DNA from 2 places in the Siminovitchia sediminis genome. Region 2 is predicted to be linked to the other one. Evidence: a T-box and tRNA genes for the amino acid it is inferred to sense, from the RefSeq annotation. Region 2 holds a T-box; the other holds one or more tRNA genes.
What was found. The T-box of region 2 lies ahead of thrS (threonine--tRNA ligase). A T-box ahead of a tRNA ligase gene usually reads a tRNA of that ligase, here a tRNA-Thr.

Region 1: it has a tRNA-Thr gene. The T-box ahead of thrS (threonine--tRNA ligase) is inferred to sense a tRNA for this amino acid. The anticodon was not compared.

Annotation. Positions count from the first base shown of each region.
Region 1 covers NZ_JBHUEO010000121.1:59,604-70,691, reverse strand. The annotation lists gene ACFSCZ_RS19535 (HAAS signaling domain-containing protein) at 1-516, opposite strand, end outside; gene ACFSCZ_RS19530 (PadR family transcriptional regulator) at 513-833, opposite strand; gene glmM (phosphoglucosamine mutase) at 993-2,342, opposite strand; gene ACFSCZ_RS19520 (CdaR family protein) at 2,403-3,644, opposite strand; gene cdaA (diadenylate cyclase CdaA) at 3,637-4,455, opposite strand; gene ACFSCZ_RS19510 (anti-sigma factor family protein) at 4,907-5,524, opposite strand; gene sigW (RNA polymerase sigma factor SigW) at 5,542-6,105, opposite strand; gene ACFSCZ_RS19500 (Spo0E family sporulation regulatory protein-aspartic acid phosphatase) at 6,271-6,435, shown strand; gene rocF (arginase) at 6,602-7,501, opposite strand; tRNA gene ACFSCZ_RS19490 (tRNA-Ala) at 7,878-7,950, opposite strand; tRNA gene ACFSCZ_RS19485 (tRNA-Lys) at 7,973-8,045, opposite strand; tRNA gene ACFSCZ_RS19480 (tRNA-Gln) at 8,047-8,121, opposite strand; tRNA gene ACFSCZ_RS19475 (tRNA-Tyr) at 8,189-8,273, opposite strand; tRNA gene ACFSCZ_RS19470 (tRNA-Thr) at 8,296-8,371, opposite strand; tRNA gene ACFSCZ_RS19465 (tRNA-Val) at 8,390-8,465, opposite strand; tRNA gene ACFSCZ_RS19460 (tRNA-Glu) at 8,701-8,775, opposite strand; gene ACFSCZ_RS19455 (YjcZ family sporulation protein) at 9,003-9,098, shown strand; gene ACFSCZ_RS19450 (hypothetical protein) at 9,332-9,499, shown strand; partial or broken gene ACFSCZ_RS19445 (transposase) at 9,684-10,905, opposite strand.
Region 2 covers NZ_JBHUEO010000012.1:101,889-112,976, forward strand. The annotation lists gene ACFSCZ_RS06395 (TVP38/TMEM64 family protein) at 1-517, opposite strand, end outside; gene rplT (50S ribosomal protein L20) at 827-1,180, opposite strand; gene rpmI (50S ribosomal protein L35) at 1,207-1,407, opposite strand; gene infC (translation initiation factor IF-3) at 1,429-1,971, opposite strand; ribosomal protein L20 leader region at 2,054-2,198, opposite strand; gene ACFSCZ_RS06415 (YusW family protein) at 2,402-2,950, shown strand; gene thrS (threonine--tRNA ligase) at 3,455-5,386, opposite strand; T-box leader at 5,436-5,665, opposite strand; gene ACFSCZ_RS06425 (putative sporulation protein YtxC) at 5,724-6,527, opposite strand; gene dnaI (primosomal protein DnaI) at 6,643-7,578, opposite strand; gene ACFSCZ_RS06435 (replication initiation and membrane attachment family protein) at 7,565-9,001, opposite strand; gene nrdR (transcriptional regulator NrdR) at 9,015-9,473, opposite strand; gene ACFSCZ_RS06445 (glyceraldehyde-3-phosphate dehydrogenase) at 9,823-10,851, opposite strand.

The sequences.
Region 1 (11,088 bases), on a different contig from region 2:
CAGATAGCGGACAAATCCCCGAAATATAACTTTTGTCAAGTAATACATGCCGATTCCGATAAAAAGGCCCAATCCGGACAGGAGAAGAGTGAAAAATAGATCAAACCATTCGAACGAAGCCGGAAAGACCACAATACTCAACAAAAACATCAATGGGGTGACAGTGAAAGCCGCTCCTGAAATCCACCCGGAAGCCAAGATTCCCAAGATGGCAAGAAAAGGGCCCAGCACGATTACTACATTGAAAAAACTTAAGCCCACGACTGCCCAAACTGCCCGAAAAACATTTCCTGCAGTAGCTGTTGTTTCCACTTGGTCAAGATGGTAAGATGCCAATATTTCCTTTGCCATATGCTGTGGGGAACCTAGAGATTCGGCGATCTGTTCCTCAGTTTTCCCTTCTTCCAGACCAAAGGCAAAATGCTCTTCTATATCACGGATGATGTCTTCCCTTTCCTCCACAGGAAGCCTTTTTAATGCCAAACTTAGACTGCTGACGAATTGATCTTTCGTCATGACTCCACACCCTCTTTCAATAATTGATTGACCCCATTCGTGAACTCCTTCCACTCCTCGATCAAATGGTATAGATGGTCTCTCCCCTGATCCGTCAGCTTATAATACTTACGGGAGGGACCTTCCGTGGACTCTTTTAAATAAGTACTGAAAAACCCCTCTTTCGTCAACCGCCTCAATAGCGGATAAACGGATCCTTCAGAAATGGCAATCTGCTTGGAAATCTTTTGAACAAGCTCATAGCCATAGCGGTCTTGTTGATCCAATAAAGCGAGAACACAAAGTTCCAATACACCTTTCTTAAATTGCACATTCAACCTTAATCACCCCTTTTGTTCAACATTTACTACTAATCAATATACAGTACTGATACTAAAAAAATATCCTTATGCAATTATAGATTATCATATAGTATTGTATAATGCAAGGTACTGTTTGAAAAATAGATGCATGGAAATCCCATGCATCTTTTAATCCTATTCTTTCAAGCCCATTTCCGCCTCAACCACATCAGCAATCCGCTGCACGAACCGGTGGCAGGCTTCTTCCGTCTGCGCTTCGACCATCACCCGTACGAGCGGTTCTGTACCGGAAGGACGTACGAGGACACGGCCGTTTCCGTTCATTTCGCTTTCCACTTCATCAATGACAGCTTTCACTTTTTCATTTTCAGTTACATGGTGTTTGTCACTCACCTTGATATTGACAAGCTTTTGCGGATATTTGACTATGTCTTTCGCCAGCTCAGAGAGGGGTTTATCCGTCATTCTCATAATGTTGACCAGCTGAAGACCCGTCAGCAGCCCGTCTCCTGTTGTATTATAGTCTAGGAATACAATATGTCCCGACTGTTCTCCGCCCAAGTTATAGCCATTTTTCTTCATTTCTTCTACAACATAGCGATCGCCCACTGCTGTCTGCACACTGTTCATGCCAGCGGCTTCCATTGCCTTATGAAAACCGAGATTACTCATGACAGTAGAAACAACAGTATCTTTCTTTAGCATGCCTTCCTCTTTCATATATTTTGCACATATGTACATAATTTGGTCTCCATCTACAATCTCGCCATTTTCATCCACCGCAATGAGCCTGTCTCCGTCTCCGTCGAATGCCAAGCCGATATCAGCTTTCTTCTCTTTTACAAAAGCAGCGAGAGCTTCCGGATGGGTGGAACCCACACCGTCATTGATGTTCAGGCCGTTTGGAGAAGAACCCATTGTAGACGTGTCGGCGTCAAGATCAGCGAACAAATGGGTAGCCAAAGCAGACGTTGCGCCGTTTGCACAGTCCAGTGCCACATGGATGTCAGTAAAATCATCATCCACTGTCTGTTTAAGGAATTGTATATATTTCTGCCCGCCTTCAAAATAATCATCAACCCTGCCAAGGTCAGCACCAGTTGGACGGGGAAGCTGATCTTCGTCCATATCAAGCAGCTCTTCAATCTTTTCTTCTTCTTCGTCTGACAGCTTAAAGCCGTCCGGGCCAAAGAATTTAATTCCATTGTCAGGAACCGGATTGTGCGATGCCGAGATCATAATCCCTGCATGCGCACCAAGAGCCTTCGTCAAATAGGCCACGCCTGGAGTGGAAATCACACCAAGGCGCATGACCTCTGCACCGATGGAAAGGAGGCCTGCCACTAGCGCTCCTTCAAGCATATGTCCGGAAATCCGAGTGTCCCGGCCGATGATCACTTTGGGCTGCTCTGCGTTTTCCGTCAATACATAGCCCCCAAAACGGCCTAATTTGAACGCCAGCTCCGGAGTCAGCTCCGCGTTGGCTACTCCCCTTACTCCATCTGTTCCAAAATATTTACCCATTTGAATGTATCGCTCCTTCACCAATGTAAATAGTCATTACGGCAACATTCCATATGCTATTTAAGCTGATTTATCTGTTAGCCGGACTTTGGCCTTGTCTACTGATATTTCCCATTTCACATCATCAGGTCCTTTTACTGCCAGATCTACTTCATGCTCTCCAGCCTGAAGTCCCTCCATATTCATGTAGACTTCAAAAGCATCAAGAGATTCCTCCAGCTTCTCTTTCCTGCCCTCAAGCTTGATCGATACCGCCCCGTCTGCAGGAGATAAAAACTCGACATCCAGCCCTTCCGCCAGCCCCCTGCTCTCAATGGGCACGCCGCTGACATTTGTCTCATCAGTATCCTTCGCTTTGTCTGTGACTATTTTTACTTTTACTGTTCCCGGAGTAATATTGTTAATGCCTTCCGGGTTTTTTATCGGAACATCCAACTCAGTGCTTTCCGTTACTTCACTGATATCTACTTCGACTTCGACTTCATCAATAGACTGCAAAACATCTGTCCAGCCAAAGATCATTACTTCTTCAATATCGGTTTCCATCCGCTTAATGACCAGATCATCCGGAGGTGACCCGACTTGCTTCAATTTGATAGGCACCGTTTTTCTCGGATTATTTACCGGAACAGTCACCGATACGTACTCAGGTTCCACAAAGACATCTAGCTTGTTCAAATCTCGGTCAAGGACAGTCACTTTTGTATCTCTTTTTATTGTTTGAGTGATCAGCCCCTTGGCATCAATGGATGCTTTAACGTAGGAGATTTTTTCAAGCGTTTCTTTGCCTCCGGTAATTTGGACCTTATTGGGTTCTACAACCGGTTGCTCCGCTTCAAATCCTTCAGCCAAAATATTATTGTTAAATTCAGCTTCTACCGTAAATTCCTCTGTCACTTTTTCCTGAATAGAAACTTCCACATAGGCCGGATCTACCTTCACTTTCAACTTTTCAGAAAAATCTTTATATAATATAGGAACACGATGGTTTCCGATGCTTAAATCCGACAGGTCCACATATACCGTAAAATCCCGCTGGCGCTTTGCGGCTTCCACAAACCTTCTTTGCCCCTCAATGGTCACCTCGATTGTATCAGGGACGCCGGTTACAATCAGATTTTCAGTATCATAATATTTTTCCACCGGGACATTTGTCATGGTCTCCACTTCATTATTCTCCATATCGTTTGGCGTTGAACCTTGATTGCTGTTCCCCATATCCTGTACGGACAGAAACAAGAGAAGGGCCAGTGCCATCGATACAATTCTGACAAACCAGGGATTATCCATGAATTTATCCATTTTGCTTCTTCCCCTTTCTTTTCCAAAGTACCGAGGAAGCTTTGTTTGCATCCAACTCTTTTTCCAGGACTTCCTGGAATTCTTCAGGCGACAAGTCCCTGAACAGTTCACCGTGCTGTGTGACCGAGACACTTCCTGTTTCTTCCGAAACAACAATAGTCAGAGCATCCGTCACTTCACTGATCCCGACGGCGGCCCGATGTCTTGTTCCCAGCTCCTTTGATATAAACGGGCTTTCGGAAAGCGGAAGATAGCAGCCGGCAGCGGCAATTTGACTTTTCTGAATGACAACCGCCCCGTCATGCAGTGGAGTATTGGGAATAAAAATATTAATTAGAAGCTGTGAAGTCAATTTGGATTGAAGCGGTATGCCAGTCTCTATGTAATCACCCATTCCGGTTTCACGTTCTACGGAAATTAAGGCCCCAATTCTTCTCTTGGCCATATAGCTGACAGCCTCTGTAATGGCCGTCACTCTCTGCTTTAATTCTTCTTCTTCATGAACGCCGCCTCGAGTAAAAATACTTCCCCTTCCCAATTGTTCGAGCGCGCGCCTAAGTTCAGGCTGAAATATAATAATAATGGCAAGGAATCCCCATGTAATAGCGTTTTCCAGAATCCAGCTCATCGTCTGTAAATTTAAGTATTCGCTCACAAATCGGGCGATGATAATTACAAAAATACCCTTTAACAACTGCACTGCTTTTGTGCCGCGAATAATCATGAGCAGTTTATAGATCACGTACCAAACCACAAAAATATCTACGATGCGGGACACGTAGTCCATGAATGAAAGGTCGGCAAACGGCATACTCGTTCCTCCATCTATAATTTAGCGCTAACATATCGTATTACATCAAAACTGCCATCATAACCAGCATATTATAACATAAAAACACTCATGGAGGGCAGTGCAACATACACAGTCAACGGCCGAAGCCAGGAAATTCCCATTATCGCTTTTAAGGGTGTGCAATCCTTAGGATCAAGGATGATTTTTTTGGCAGATGTTCAGCTACAGCAAGCAGCTGACATTCATTTCATATGATAAACATCTGCGGTCAGCTCCAGGAGCTTTTGGGAAAAACTTCTCAATAACCAATAGTGCATGAATACTATCTCCTTGGGACAAATCTCAATACAGGCTGTTCCTTAATAGATGGGCCCGGCTCAAGCGCACGTCCTGCGGTTTGGCAGGAACTCCTGTCTTTCTAAAACCTTTGATCTCTGCTTGTAAAAAAAGACTGCAAGCGCAGTCCGGTTCAAGATTTAAATAATTGGCTTACTTTTTTTCCGCCTTCTTTCATTTTATACCAAATCCATTCAAACATTGCATCTATTTCCTCTATTTCACCTGTCACATTCCCTGCAGATGCCATGAATTGTTCACCATTGATGATCGTAACATCTCCGTGCACTTCCCCTTCAATTCTCAAGTTCCCGTTTTTAACCATAAGGTCACCTTCGACAACTTCATCTTTCGGGACAATGACGGTGTTCTCTTCGACAACAAGGTTAGGTTTTTTCGTAAAAGCAAATTGCTGGTCACTCTTCCAGCCGCTGACCAAGGCACCCGACATCAACAGCAAAAATAGTGATACAGCTACAAGCATAGGATGATGTCTGAACCAGCGCTTAAAACCAACCGTTTTCTTTTCTTTTGGAAGACGCGCCATCACCTGGTTCGTAAAGTGAGCAGGAGCTTCTAATCTTGAGACACTTTTCACTAAGACTTCTGTTCTTTTCAGCTCTTGAAAATAAGCCTGACAAGCCTCGCACTTTTGCAAGTGTCCCTTTAATTCCTTTTCTTGCTCTTGCGCCAGATCCCCGTCCAAATAATCATGCATATAAAGAACGATCTCTTCAGAACAAGTCTTCAATTTCCTTCTCACCTTTCTTACAACTTGTGCAATCTTTTACGAAGCGCCTCCCTCCCGCGGTGAATTCTGGTTTTTACCGTTCCCAAAGGCATTTCAAGCACTTCCGCGATCTCATTGAGAGAGAGGTCATCCATATATCTAAGAATAATGACTGACCTGTATTTATCAGGCAATCCCAATATTTCTTTTTGTACCGTTTCCTGAAGTTCCAGCGTTTCCACCTCGGCATCAGGAGTTTTTTCCGACGCTGCCAGCTGTGAATACAAGGTTAACCCTTCAGTCCCTGCAATTTCCGCATCAAGAAAATAATCCGGTTTCTTCTTTCTGATCCGGTCGATGCAAAGATTGGTGGCAATTCTATACAGCCAAGTGGAAAATTTACGGTTCAGATGGAAGCTTTCAATATTGACGTAAGCTCGGACAAATGCTTCCTGTGCAATATCCTCCGCTTCATGGCGGTTGCCGAGCATTCTGTAGCACAGGGAAAAAATTTTATCTTTATACAATTCTACAATTTCCCCAAATGCCTCTTGATCCCCTTTTAACACTTGCCTAATTCTTTGTTTCACCAGCTCATCCATTCTCATTTAACCCTCCCGCCAGCGCGGTTCTCTTATATACGTACATTTATCTAAAAGGTTTCACGTTTTTATCATATCAAAGAAATTGATGAAAATCGAAGTGGTTTAATTTTTCAAAAAATGGATAAACAAATAACAATTAACAGTATTTGCGAGGGATTAATCATGACTAGCGAACAAGAAAAGCTTTTGGCACAAATAGAAAAGCAAAGAAAAGAAATGGTTGAACTGGGGCTTGCAAGATCTTTTGCGGATGAAAGAGTTGTCAAACTCAGCGATCAACTGGATCAATTACTCAATCAATATCAATTTATTGACAATAAAAACTAAGCAAAATAGGTTTGGTTCCTTTAATATACTGACTGTGTTGGATAATAGAAAATCATGAAGCCCGCCCCAATTCGAGGAGTCAGCTGCACGGCTCCTAAACCACAAAAGCAGCGGTTCATAGGCAAACCGCTGCTTTTAGTGTTAATTCAACTATTTAAATCCTTATTTAAAGCAATTTCTCACCAAGCAAAGATCCCATTAAAGCAACAGCGATTTCTGCTGTTTTATTTTTCTCATCAAGAATGGGATTCACTTCCACAAACTCTGCAGATGTGACAATTTCAGATTCCGCCAGCATTTCCATCGCCAAGTGGCTTTCACGGTAACTGATGCCTCCTATCACCGGCGTCCCGACTCCCGGTGCATCATCCGGATCCAGGCCGTCGAGATCAAGGGATAAGTGAACTCCATCGGTCTTCTCTTTCAGGTAAGCAATGGTTTCCTCCATGACTTTTGTCATTCCCAGGCGGTCAATCTCATGCATTGTATACACTTTAATGGAATGCTCCTTAATTAAATCTTTTTCGCCGCGATCCAAGTCGCGGGCCCCAATAATAACCACATGTTCAGGCTTTACCTTCGGTTGGAATCCCCCAATCCCAGTCAGGTCAGGATGTCCAAAACCGAGACTGGCCGCAAGCGGCATCCCGTGAATATTTCCTGATGGAGAAGTCTCATCAGTGTTTAAATCACCATGGGCATCAAACCAAATGACACCGAGTTTCTTATAATGCTTGGCTGTACCGGCCAGTGTTCCAATGGCAATGCTGTGGTCACCCCCAAGTACCAGGGGAAATCTGTCTTTTTGTATAATGGAATCCACACAATCTGCCAAGCGGGAAGCAGCTTTTATAATAGATTTAAAGTTTCTTAGGGAGGGCTGCATATTTTTATCATCTTTTATAATTTGAATTGTAATATCACCCAAATCTTCTACCTCATAACCAAGGCGCTCCAACCGTTTGACGGCATCTGCGTACCTCATGGCACTCGGTCCCATATCCACGCCTCTTCGTAACTGCCCCAGATCCATGGGGACGCCAACAATCGACAGTTTCTTCCTCATAAGCTCGCTCCTTCTTTCTCTCTTCTCTGCATTTATTCTATCTTTAGAGCGGCCTATGACTCAACTGGACATAAAAGTGAATATATATGCAGAAGGCGCAGCTTGTTCGTGCTCGTTGAACTTCCCTTGGCGACCATTCTTTCTCTTTTAATGCTGGTTCTTCGGTCACGTTGATGCTGCCTTGCGGCCATTCCTTCTCTTTTGAGGGAGTTACTTTATCTCAGGGCTTGAACCTTAGGATTTCTCCACTAGTTGCCTGTCAGCTACTGAGCGTCTTGGCACTTACTCAGGTTGGACTTCCACCAACCAGCAATTAACGGCTTGCCGGGCGCGCGCCAATAAAAAAACCTTGCAAAAAAGCAAGGTTTTCAATGAATGGAGCCTAGCGGGATCGAACCGCTGACCTCCTGCGTGCAAAGCAGGCGCTCTCCCAGCTGAGCTAAGGCCCCGTCAATATATAAAATAAAAAAATGAGCCATGCAGGATTCGAACCTGCGACCCTCTGATTAAAAGTCAGATGCTCTACCAACTGAGCTAATGGCTCTTGGCTGGGCTAGCTGGATTCGAACCAGCGAATCACGGAGTCAAAGTCCGTTGCCTTACCGCTTGGCTATAGCCCATCAATCTAAAAACACATTAAGTATATTACCCGTAATTCTCATGAACATTCCTATTTATGTAAAAAAATGGTGGTGGGGGACGGATTCGAACCGCCGAACCCGGAGGGAGCGGATTTACAGTCCGCCGCGTTTAGCCACTTCGCTACCCCACCTCAAAATTGGCAAAATAAAAAATGGTGCCGGCCAGAGGACTTGAACCCCCAACCTACTGATTACAAGTCAGTTGCTCTACCAATTGAGCTAGGCCGGCATACCATATTTATATAAATGGTGGAGGATGACGGGTTCGAACCGCCGACCCCCTGCTTGTAAGGCAGGTGCTCTCCCAGCTGAGCTAATCCTCCGACATACAGGATGTACCAGTGCATGCGTTGCGCAGGACGTAATAAGGCGCCCTTAGCATACCATCCTTTATAAAATTGTGATGAGCTTCGCATAACTGCGTCAGCTTCATTCGCTCGGTCAGTCACGTACTAATGTACGCTCCTTCCCTCTCTCCATCGCTTCCTTGTTCTGCTCGCTCCTCCCAATTTTAAGGTGAGCGGAGCTTTGTGATGCTTCATCATTAAAAAGTAAGAATGGTGACCCCTACGGGATTCGAACCCGTGTTACCGCCGTGAAAGGGCGGTGTCTTAACCGCTTGACCAAGGGGCCATTTTTTTAAGCACAATAAAGAGTATAGTGAATGCCAACCAACTTGTCAACACATATTTTGATAAATTTCGAGGTTTTTCAGATTGACGGGTAATTCCCTAAGTTTCAAGCACTTTCCAACTGGGTATTCGCACATTTTCCTATCAAATTTTGTCTGATCTGCACTTAAGGCTGGCTCCTTCATAAAATGTTAATCAATCCTACCAAATCAGGGAGGTGCCTTATATATGAGTGCGGGTTATGGTGCAGGATTTGCGCTGATTGTTGTGTTGTTTATCCTCTTAATCATCGTTGGATCTGCATATGTTGGTTATGGCTGGTAAAAATTTATATTAATCAGGGCTCCCGCATCGACGGGAGCCCTCTGCCTGTCTCTAAGCTTCCAGCCGGGCTTGAACCCTTCCCATGATGGGCTCAATGTATGAGTTAACGTAGATCAAATGAGTGTCGGACGGTTTATTTAATCATATCCTGAAGTTATTATACACAAATTTAACTTAATGTAAAACAAAAAATTGGCCGGCATAATTTGGACATGGTTTTGGAGGTTCTAATTATGAAAATGGATGTTGCAAAATTTAATGCAATCCTCCTTGAAGATAAACTTGAACTCACCATGATGCTTATGTCATTAAAAGATGGGGACAACAACGAAAGCCGCATGATCCGATTATTAAAAAGCTTTTTAGTATCCAATAAACATTGTCGCAATCTAGAAAGATAGCAACATTATTCCAATAATTTTTCTGCCCTTTCAAATCTGGCCAGTGAACAGAGGCTTTCAGCCTCAGAGCGAGGCTGGGACATAACTAGCCACACATAAAGAAAAAAGGTTCCGATCATCGGTTTTTGATGGCCGGAACTTTTTTTGTTGGCTTTTGCTCTTTCAGATCGCCTTAGGTGCTCATAGCGGTGAACTTTCTCAAGTTTACCGCCATAAGCGCAAATCCCAATTCATTGTTCACCTTCTTTTTCCCTCTTACGTAGAAACGGGTGAAACGCAAATTAGCCTTCAGGAATCCGAAGACTGGCTCCACGTCGATTTTGCGTTTCCCGTAGATCTCCCCAGTTTTCCCTTCTGAAAGCTGCTGTCTGATATATTCTTTTTGCTGTTCCCATTTTACATTGTACCTGATTTGCCGGTTATGTCCTTCTTTGGCTTTGGTACACTGGGAACGAAGCGGGCAATCTGAACAGTCCTCACACTCTAGACTTTAAACGTCCGGGTGAAACCACGCCGGTCGGTCCGATTGGATAGGTACCGGAACGTCACCTTCTGGCCATTCGGACAGGTGAAAGAGTCGCTTTCCCCTCTCGTATTCCCAGTTGGCGGAATGGAAGGGGTTGTCCTTAAATTTCTTTTTCTTCTCTTTTCGGTATGTATTGTTTGTATCTCTGCTTTCGCTCCAAAAAGTCCTTAAATTGCTTGCGGTATTGTTTAGGGGGTTTTGCGTGTGGAGCGCAAGCGCTTCCGTTCGCTCATATCCTCTATTTTTTTAGTCTTCCACCGTCTCATCGAGCTTTTCGACTACTTCGGCCAATTCCTTGATGGACAGTTCCTCCGATCTTTCCCGTTCAATTTCCGGAATGATCCTCGTGCTCCAGCAATTCCTCATACATTTGATTGGATTTTTCCACCAGGCTGGCACTGTATCTTTCAACAGACTTGCGTCAGACAAACGTAAACTTATTGGCGTTGGCTTCGATTTTGGTGCCATCGATAAAAATCGCCTCTTCATCGATCAGCTTTTCCTGTACAAGCTGGCATCGGAATTGGACAAAGCACTGGCGCAGCAGCTCTTTGACCTCGGGATGGACGCGAAAACGATTAATGGTGCGGTAGCTTGGTTCATACCCTTGGGCCAACCACATCATACGCACACTGTCCCCAAGCAGCCCTTCGATCTTTCTTCCCGAGAAAACAGACTGAGTGTAGGCGCACAGGATAATCTTCATCATCATCCGCGGGTGATAGGCAGGGCAGCCGGTTTCCCGCACAAAAACAGTGAATGCTTCATCTGGAATGCTTTCCACCACATCGTTGACGGCATAGGCAATATCATTTTCCTGTAGTTTTATTTCCAAATCCAGCGGCAAAACAACCTGATTCATGTTATAATCTTTAAACATAAGGATACCTCCGATTAATTATGGTTGTGGTGACTTTAATTCTATCAGAAGGTATCCTTTTTTACTCGCTAAAACACATAAAGAGTGGCATCTACAGCAACTTATGTTGGTGGATGCCACTCTTTTTATTTACTGGGTTTTGTCCCAGCCTCTAATTGCATAATGTGTTTATACTTAATAAGT
Region 2 (11,088 bases):
GCAAATAGAATAAGATTAATAACCCAAGAATGATCAATACTCCAATTTCTGCGGAAAATTGAGTAATATATTCGCCGAATACTGTATAAAAAAATGCCAAGGGCAAGTTTGTGGCTACAGACCCTTTTATAAATCCTCGAAAATCAGGCCTTCTTTCCAATAGACAGAGGTTCAGTAATTGATAATGAAAAAATGGAATCAGTCGCAATACGGCAATCTGACCCACAGTCATTTTGGTATGGGGGCCAAACCACCGATGTTTTATGTTCATGAGTTTTTGATACGTACGCGGAATTCTTCTAATAACAAAATAAAAAAGAGCAGATAATAGCAATAATCCGGTCATCGAATAAAGCGTGCCAAGAATACTGCCGAACAGCATACCCCCTGCCATACAAACGAGTGCAACTGGAATGAAGGTAAACTGCCTGACGACATGAAATAAAATAAACATCAATGGGGCTAACGGGCCGCTCCCCTGCATAATCGAAAGCATCACAAGCAACGGTTCACTCAAGATGATCACCTGCTTTCTTTTATATCCTATTAGATTCAGACCTTTGTTATGACAAGGGGCCATTTCTTAAGAAAAAAAACCGCTCCTCCAAAAGTGGAGAGCGGCTTTTTATGATGAAGTACATTGATTAGTTATACGTCCAGCTTTTGCGCCTGATCCCTTAAGATCACAAGCCAGTTGAAGCAGGGGAAGGAGTACTCTTCTGGACCTTCCCCATTGCCATGCTATTAAAGAATCACGCGGGTGCTATGAAGCCTGGGGCTTTGCTGACGTGTCAGCTATGCTGGCCGGGGTACCTCGCTTTTAAGATTAAAGAGCTGCTTTTGCTTTATTTGCAAGTTCTGCAAAAGCTTTTTCATCAGAAACAGCAAGATCTGCAAGCATTTTGCGGTTTACTTCGATGCCTGCAACTTTTAAGCCATGCATTAAACGGCTGTAGGAAAGTCCGTTCATGCGTGCTGCTGCATTGATACGTGTAATCCAAAGCTTACGGAATTCACGTTTTCTATTGCGGCGGTCACGGTAAGCATACATATATGATTTCATGACCTGCTGATTAGCTGTTTTATATAATGTATGTTTAGAACCATAATAACCTTTGGCTAATTTTAATACTTTTTTCCGACGTCTGCGGGTAACTGTTCCGCCTTTTACGCGTGGCATATGATTTCCCTCCTAGTGCTCCTAAATTATTTAATGTTATCCAATAAATGACGAATTCTGCGGAAGTCTCCTTTGGAAACGATAGCAGATTTGCGAAGTTGACGTTTTTGTTTAGTAGATTTATTTGCGGCCAAGTGGCTTGTATACGCATGTGAACGTTTCAATTTGCCAGAGGCAGTCTTTTTAAAACGTTTTGCCGCGCCGCGGTGTGTTTTCATTTTTGGCATATGAATTTCCTCCTCAAACCATTACTTTTCATTAATCGGTGCCAATACAAGGAACATGCTTCTGCCGTCCATTCGTGGTTTGGACTCGACAGTCGCCAAGTCTTTGCACTCATCGGCAAAACGTGTCAATACTTGCTGGCCGATTTCTTTATGAGTAATCGCACGTCCTCTAAAGCGGATAGATGCTTTCACTTTGTCCCCTTTTTGAAGGAACTTTCGTCCATTGCGGAGCTTTGTATTAAAATCATGCTCATCAATTGTAGGACTTAATCGAACTTCCTTCACATTGATCACTTTTTGGTTTTTCCGTGCTTCTTTTTCCCGCTTTTGCTGCTCAAAACGATATTTTCCGTAGTCCATGATTCTGGCTACCGGGGGTTTTGCGTTCGGCGCAACCAATACAAGATCAAGATTTGCACGGGAAGCAATGTCCAATGCTTCATTCCGGGACTTTACTCCCAGTTGATTGCCATTCTGATCAATGAGACGAAGTTCACGGGCACGAATGCCTTCATTCACAAACACATCTTTGCTAATAGTTAGCCACCTCCAAGGTATTTTCAGGAATACTGCGTTTGAGTAAAAATAGGGCTGAACTTTGTTCCGTACTCAACATCATTCTTTTCGCCTATCTTTAACTTTACAGCCCAAAAATAAAAGACGGGCCGCAAAAGAGACCCGCCTTTAACCACACCCATCCCAGGTGTGGATTATATAAGCTATTCAATCATAACCTGTCAACAGCTTGATGCGTCAAACAGGCGAGAAGCGGGCAGCTCCTTCTTACACAAACAAGTATTCATTTTACCTTATATAGTCTAGCATGTAAACATTTCAATGTCAAACACAGCAAAGAGGAAGCATAGTTTGCAACGTTTTTTATCATACCAAAATTGTAGTCAACCAGCAACGTTTTTTTGTAAAATGTTTATTTTAATGGTATTGGGTAAAACTTTTTATAAATACTGGAACTGAAATGAGGAGGTTAACACCTATGAAAAAATGGATATATTCCATTTCAATCCCTTTATTTGCTTTCGGACTGGCTGCCTGCTCGGATGATCCATCCATCGACAACCATCCCAAAGAGCAAATGGTTGCCCCGGACGAAAAGCATAATGACAATAATGAACTGATTCAAACATCCGACAGCGCTGATAAATCGGATGGCGGCAATGTTAACAATAATAACCCGGATGATCAGGAATTTGTGGAGCAGTTCCCATATAAAGATTTTGATCTGGATATCGAATATTCTCCGGATATGGAATACGATTTTGTATATGAATTAAAGGATGAAGAAAAAGCCGAGTACCGTGCAATTTTGAAGGACTCTGTCCACGATAAGAAGCTGGAGGGCGTTGAAGCATTCCAAACCTTATACACATTGCTGCAGGATGTTCAACTGGATGAGAATACTTCTAAAGAAGATGCCATCCGGCAAATCCTTGAAAGCTTCCAATTAGACGATGATTATACTTCCTTTGAATTGGAATATACGTTGAAAGATGGAACAGAAGCAGAGTTTGAAGACAAAAAATGATGGAAATAAACAAACCAGGTGAAGAGCTAATTCCCTCACCTGGTTTTTTATTGGAGCTCCTCATCAATGATCAGGCTGGCTTCATTGATAACCGGACATGATCGATGATTTGATATTTTACATGGCAGACCTCCGGAATGCAAATACGGGGCCAGCCCTGACCTGGCTAATGCACCTTATTCAGGCACGCATCTCCAAGACGTGTTACCTTCCATGGAAATTGGGACCTCGTTCGGGGATGCATTTCCGTGATATGTTACCTTTTCAGGACCATATGGACTTTATCCTTTCTTGGCGCCCTCTTCACAGCCCAGGCTCGTAGTTTGGGCTCATTGAACCTTTCTTGGCCTCAATCCTTCCCAAAATGCCTTCACCTTTTATCCGGGCAAGTGGATTTCTCAGGAACCTGGTACCCTGCTTCTGCATAAATGAAATACACCCATCAAGGCTTACACAGTTTTTTTACTAAAATGGACTCTCCCTCAAAAATCCCTATACCACCCATTACTTATATGCTTTTACTTCCTCCTGAAGACGTGTGACAAATTCTTTCAAAGGAACCGTTTCTGTCTTTTTCTCACCATATTTCCGAACGTTCACGGACTCTGCACTTACTTCATTGTCTCCGACAACAAGCATATATGGTATTTTTTGCATTTGCGCTTCACGGATTTTATAGCCGATTTTTTCATCGCGCTGATCCATTTCTACACGGAACCCTTGTGATTTCAGCTCATCTGTCACAAGTTTGGCATAGTCAAAGTGAGCATCCGGTGATACAGGAATCACTTGGACTTGAACAGGTGCCAGCCAAGTAGGGAATGCGCCTTTGTATTCCTCAATTAAAAAGGCGACAAAACGTTCCATCGTTGAAACAACTCCACGGTGAATGACGACAGGGCGATGCTGCTTGCCGTCCTCGCCCACGTAGGTTAAATCAAACTTTTCCGGAAGCAGGAAGTCCAGCTGAACTGTGGAGAGGGTTTCTTCTTTGCCCAGGGCTGTCTTCACTTGAACATCCAACTTAGGCCCATAGAAAGCCGCTTCCCCTTCAGCTTCATAATAATCCAAATGCATTTCATCCATTGCTTCTTTTAGCATGGACTGGGCTTTCTCCCACATTTCATCATCATCAAAATATTTTTCTTTATCTTCAGGATCACGGTAGGAGAGACGGAACGAGTAGTCTTTCAGATCGAAATCCTTATATACTTCCTGAATTAGTTCAACCACGCGGATGAATTCATCTTTAATTTGGTCAGGACGCACAAAAATATGGGCATCATTCAACGTCATGCCGCGAACCCGCTGAAGTCCGGATAATGCCCCCGACATCTCATAGCGATGCATCGTGCCTAGCTCCGCAATCCGGATCGGAAGCTCGCGGTAACTGTGAATATCGTTTTTGTACACCATCATATGATGAGGACAGTTCATCGGACGCAAAACGAGCTGTTCATTGTCCATGTCCATCACAGGAAACATGTTCTCTTGATAATGATCCCAGTGACCGCTTGTTTTATATAAGTCGGCACTCCCCAAGACAGATGTATATACATGGTCGTAGCCGAGCTCCACTTCTTTATCGACAATGTAGCGTTCAATGATCCGCCTGATGGTAGCACCCTTTGGCAGCCAGATCGGGAGACCCTGCCCCACTTTTTGGGAGTTTGTAAATAAGCTGAGCTCCTTTCCAAGCTTGCGGTGATCCCGTTCTTTGGCTTCTTCCAGCATCTTTAAGTGATCTTCCAGCTCGCTCTTTTTAAAGAAGGCTGTTCCATAGACACGCTGTAGCATTTTATTGTCACTGTCTCCACGCCAATAGGCACCCGCAATACTCAGAAGCTTAAAAAATTTAATTTTACTTGTAGAAGGAACATGAACGCCCCGGCATAAGTCATAAAATTCGCCTTGTTCATAAATCGTTACTTTTTCATCCTCCGGAATCGCATCAACCAATTCCTGTTTATACTCATCATGGGCAAAAAGCTCTTTCGCTTCATTTCTGCTTACTTCTTTCCGTACAATTTCCAGATTTTCGTTAATAATTTTATTCATTTCCTTTTCAATGGCAGGCAAGTCGTCCGGAGTCAATGATTGTTCGAGGTCCATATCATAATAAAATCCGCCTTCGATGACAGGACCCACTCCAAATTTCACCCGCGGATAAAGACGAGAAACCGCCTGGGCCATTAAATGGGCCGTACTGTGGCGAAGAACTTCCAGTGCCTCGTCGCTGTCGGCTGTAATGATTTCAATTGCACCATTTTCTTTAAGGGGAGTTCTAAGGTCAACCATATGACCATTAAACTTCCCGGCAACAGCGTTTTTTTTCAGCCCCGGGCTGATAGAAGCTGCAATGTCTTCGGTTGTTGTACCGAGGGGATATTCTTTAACAGATTCATCCGGAAAAGTAATTTGGATTTGATCAGACATACGAATCTACTCCTTTTTCTATCGTTAAATATAAAAAGCCCGTCCCTGACGAAGGGACGAGCTGTACACACGTGGTTCCACCCTAATTTACACAAAGCAGCCGTGCTGCTTTATGACTTGGAATTTACATAACGGATGAGGGTCCGCCATCCACTACTTGATAGTTCATGGATGGAGTTCAAAGGTGGTAAGCATTCAATTCGTGTTAGGAAGCTTTCAGCAGGCCTTCCCTCTCTGTAAACCGTAAATGAATACTCTTGTCCTTTTCATAACTTTTACCTTATTTCATTTATGTACGTATTATAGTGCGTTCACCAATGAAAATCAAGAGTTTCATTTATTCGACTGAATGTTGTGAAGGCAAGATGACCATCCGCTCTTCAAATATGTTTACGAGTGTGCGGATGAGCGGCTTCTCTTCCTGCGAGGTAAACAGATGGATTTTTTCAGGAGCCATTGAAAGAAGCGGTGCGATTACAGCTGAATCAATATAAACCGGATGATTCGCAAGCAGCCGGCGGTCCACCATATTCATCACACATTCCTTATCCATCTCCTTGAAATGTTCATCATAGAAAATAATCTCCCCGTCGTCGATATAAAGGTGGACTTGCCTTTTGATCGGAGGACGATGCTTTAAATAATCCCGGAGCATCTGAATAAACATTTGATAATCCTGCTCCATCTTATATTCATCGATAGCCACATGAAGGTATTTAATTAAGGCCTGTTTATACTCTTTAAGCCTGAAGGTGACCAATGTGTCAAAATGAATGGATCGTGTTGAACGAAGCAAAGATAAGATCGCTTCCTGTACCATTTCTGATTCATTCACTTGTCCTGTCATCGAAGTTAACTCTTTTCTGTTCCCGTTAAACATAGCGGTCACGATATCTATGATTTGATTTCGCTCTTCCCTGCTTTCATAAAAAAAACTTTCTAAAAGTATCCGGTGAAGAAATTCACCTCTTTTCACCTGAATAATAAATTGGCCTAATACATCTATATAAGTTAAACCTTCTTTTGGAAATGAAAAGACAAAAAATCCCTGTTCTTTAGAAAAAGGTTGTTCAAAGCCGTTTTTGAGTAAAAAATTTTGCAGCTGTACTGCTTCTTCTTCACTGGTAAATAGGATGTCCACAACCGGTTCCCCCTTTGAGCCACACTTTCCTCTCCTGTTTCATATATATGGGAAGGATGTCCGGGCTATAACCAAGGAAACAAAAAAAGCACCCCACGTCATTGGGTGCTGTATATTATTGGTGTCTCCGGTTGGGACCTCCCAATTTAATCGGGATGGACAAAAATTTAATTCTCTCCATGAGTCTGCGAGCCTTCATTTTCTCTTCCTCGCCTCTTTGTGTATAAGTTAAATGATGTTCTAAACCGCCAAAATCAAAATTTGATGTGAAAAAGGTCGGGAGCTGTTCATGCATTCTGTATTGCATAATAGAACCAAGAATCTCATCCCTCGTCCAGCTGGACATTGCTTCAGCCCCTATGTCATCCAGCATGAGTACGTGAGATTTTTTTACGGTATCCAATTTCTCATTCAGGGTCTGATCGCCTACCGACTGTTTCATTTCCCGCAAAAACTCAGGGACATATACTACGAGTGAAGGGATGCCTTTTTCCGCAAGTTGATTCGCAATTGCGCCCAGCAAATACGATTTACCCACACCGAACTCTCCGTATAAATACAGCCCCTTTAAACTCTTTCCTGGCTCATATCCGGCTGCAAAGTGCTCAGCATATTCAAATGCGTCCAGTCGTCCCTCACTGTCTAATGCGAAATCAGCAAAGGATGCCTGCAAGATATCCTTTGGCATATAAAAACTTTTGATCAGCTTTTTCGTTTTCCTTCTTTCATCGTCTATGCGTTTTTCCCGGCACGGCCTGTAATGAATGTCAATCTGGTTCTGTGAAACAACAAGGGACGGTTCATAGCCTTTCATCATGTTGACACAGCGGGAAAGGCCCGGGCAGTCACTGCAATTTTTGGACTGTGAGATGTACTCGTACAGTTTCATTAAATGAGTTTGGATCATTCGATCGGTTACCAAATGACGATGACTTTCCAAAAACTTACGGATATCAGGATTTTCGAGTACTTCCTGCTTTAACTGTTCGTATCTATTGCGGAATTCGGGTGTCTGATACAGCTTTTGCATCGTTTGATTAATGCTCTCCACCTTTTTCACCTCCGTTTTTCCGATATTTTCTTTGGATGGCTTCTAATTTTCTTTTTCTTTCTTCAAAATCCTGCTGGTTTACAGCTTGTACCGCTTGTGGCTGGGGTGGGGGGGATTCCTGGTCCTGGTCCTGCATAATAAACCAGTCCGGCAGTTTCTCGGTCCGTATGGGCTTCCGGCGCTTTTGTCCGCTTTCTTTTTTATCTGCGGCCCATTTCTGATATTGGCGGTGCTCATTGATTGCCAATTCCATTGCTTCTTTGACCGTTTTTACTTTTTTTCGTGCCCAATGAGACGCAATCTTTTCCATATAGTTTTTGGATAGTTTCATATCAGTCTTTAGCATGACATAGTGGATCAGCACATTCATGACTCCCGGTTCCAGTTGCTGGCCAAGCATAACTTCCTCCACCGCAGTCAAGTCGGAAACAGCCGGCTGAGCCCCTTCGGAAAGGTCAATTAACAGCTGGCGGGGAGAGGTCGTTTCCAAGTAAAAGATCAGTTTGCTTTCCTTTGTTTCTCCCGGACTGACCATGTCACGGTACATGGGAGATTGGTGCCGATAGACCAACTGTGGCAGCTTGTCCCCATTTTCTAATTGATACCAGTCTCTGGCTGCTTTTCTTAATTCATCCAAGTCAATTTGGTCATCTGGAGTCATGCTGGAAAGGACAATTTTTTGCATATCTATCTCGTTAATAGAATATAAAAAAGAGAGTTTGACGATTGTATCCCTGACTGTTTCAGTAAAAGCTCTCCGTGGAACCATGGCGGCAGATAATCCGGAAAAAAACAAATCAAACTGGAATTGGTCTTCATAAATATGTATAGGTTCAGGCCTCTCACGGTGTATAAATCTCATCTGGGAATCTGGCAGACTGGCTTCCTGGCCTTCCGCATTTTTCAGTGCCCTCACGTTCATGGATGTATACACATCTTGAAAGGAACGGGTCACTTCAGAAAACTCTTCTTTGTTGACAGCCGCGTCTGAAAAAATCCTTTTTAACTTTGAAAAATGGGTGTGCCCCAGCTGCTGATATAAATAAATATTCAGCATCCCATCTGTAAAAAACTGTTCGGCCGATAATGGCGGCTGCAACTCATAGATATAAGATCGATGATCTGGTTCTTCCTTCAAAAAAGTTTTTAATAATCCCATTCCCTCCAGCTTTAACCGGGCCTGGAATATCTCATCCAAGTTCATCCCCAACAGATCCATTAATTGATAATGATTCCATTCCTCTGACCAAAGGCGGCTTTCTTCCACCATATAGGCAAGGGTTGTATATAGATTCGTGGAGAGAACCCCCATTAAAGGCTGATATAAAAAAGAAATGATTTTCTTGTCATGATCAGAAATTTGGCCATTCATTACTGCATAAAAACCATCTACAGGCTGTACTTCATTCCAATATTGTTTCAAGCCAAACACACTTTCACTGTTCTTTTTTAATTAAATCTTTCAATTCATCCAGAAACACATTGATGTCTTTAAATTGCCTATATACTGAAGCAAATCGGACATATGCCACTTCATCCACTTTGGCAAGTTTATCCATCACCATTTCTCCAATTGCTTCTGAATTTACTTCGGCCTGCCCCATATTACGCAATTCTCTTTCAATCTCATTTGTAATGGCATCCAGCTGTTCCAAGGCCACAGGCCGTTTTTCACAGGCACGAATTAACCCCCGTAAAATCTTATCACGGCTGAATTCTTCACGGGTTCCCTCTTTCTTAATGACAATCAGCGGCATCTCTTCCACACGTTCAAAAGTGGTAAATCGATAGGAACATTTTTCACACTCACGCCTTCTTCTGATTGACCTCATTTCGTCTGCAGGCCTTGAATCCACGACACGCGTACCATTATGACTGCATGAAGGGCATCTCATTTTTTTCAGCTCCGTTCAGGTGTTTGCTTCATTTCATTATACAGTAAAAGGGTGGGAAAGAAAAAGGGGAAAACTGGATGAAAGGAACACTCCTGATGCTGCTCTGGAACCTAATGTAACTGAAAAAAACCACACTAGGATTACAGTCGATGTCTCATGTGCTGAGATGACCGGAATACTGTAAATCCTGAACCTATACTGTTGTAATGGGGATCCCCCGTATGAAGAGAAAGGACAGGTGGACTCAAATCAGAGGATTCAATGATTGGGGAAGCGCACTCCAGCTCTGAATGAGGCGGGTCATAAGAAAGGGACCCTCCAAAAACATTGGATGGGTCCCTTTTATGAATTAACCAGCTTTTGCTTCTTTTTTATCCAGTAAGGATGCTACGTACGAAACAAGGTCAACTACGCGGGAAGAATAGCCCCACTCATTGTCATACCAAGCGAGTACTTTCAATTTAGTGTCTTCCATAACGATCGTGGAAAGGCCATCCACAATGGCAGAATTAGGATTTGTATTGAAGTCCACGGAAACAAGCGGCTCCGTAGTAAAATCCAAAATTCCTTTTAATGGGCCGTTTGCTGCTGTTTCAAAAGCTTTATTGACATCCTGGACTGTCACTGAGCGCTTCACATCTACAGTAAGGTCAACTAAAGATACGTTGGGAGTAGGTACACGCAAGGCCATTCCGTGAAGTTTGCCTTTCAAATGCGGTAAAACCAATGCCAATGCTTTGGCAGCTCCTGTAGTTGTAGGGATGATGGATTGTGCGCATGCACGAGCACGACGAAGATCTTTATGCGGATTGTCAAGATTCTTTTGATCGTTTGTGTATGCATGAACAGTTGTCATCAAACCATTTTCGATGCCAAATTCGTCATCAATCACTTTGGCAACCGGTGCAAGACAGTTTGTTGTACAGGATGCATTAGAGATGATATCGTGTTGATCGATATCCAAGGCTTTATCGTTTACACCCATGACAATCGTTACATCTTCATTTTTACCAGGTGCCGTCAAAACAACTTTTCTTGCCCCTGCCTCGAGATGCAACGCAGCTTTATCACGGGAGTTAAATGCTCCTGTTGCTTCAATGACAATATCTATACCCAATTCTCCCCAAGGAAGTTCCTGAGGATTACGGTTACTTAATAATTTTATTTCTTTGCCATTCACGACCAAAGAATTTTCTTTTGCCTGTACATCTGCTTCGAAAATTCCATGAGTTGTGTCATACTTAATTAAATGGGCAAGTGTTTCTGCTGGATAGCTGGCATTAACCGCTACAATGTTGAAACGGTCTTCCATAATCGCCTTTCTAAATACCATGCGGCCGATACGGCCAAAACCATTAATTGCAACATTAGCCTTCATAATAACCGGGAGCCCCCTATATAGTGTTATACTAAATTTCGTATGGTCGTAAATAGTATAACATAATTCATAAAAAAAGAAAGATGAAAATGTTTACTTTTATTCGAAAAGCGGAAGCGCCTGGCTAGCCCCGACAAGCATAAGACGAGCGCAGAATGAAGGCGTTCTTTGCCTTCAGCTGCGATTGGCTTATGACCTCGAGGGGCTAGGCGCTGCAGCTGGACATTCGAAAAGCGG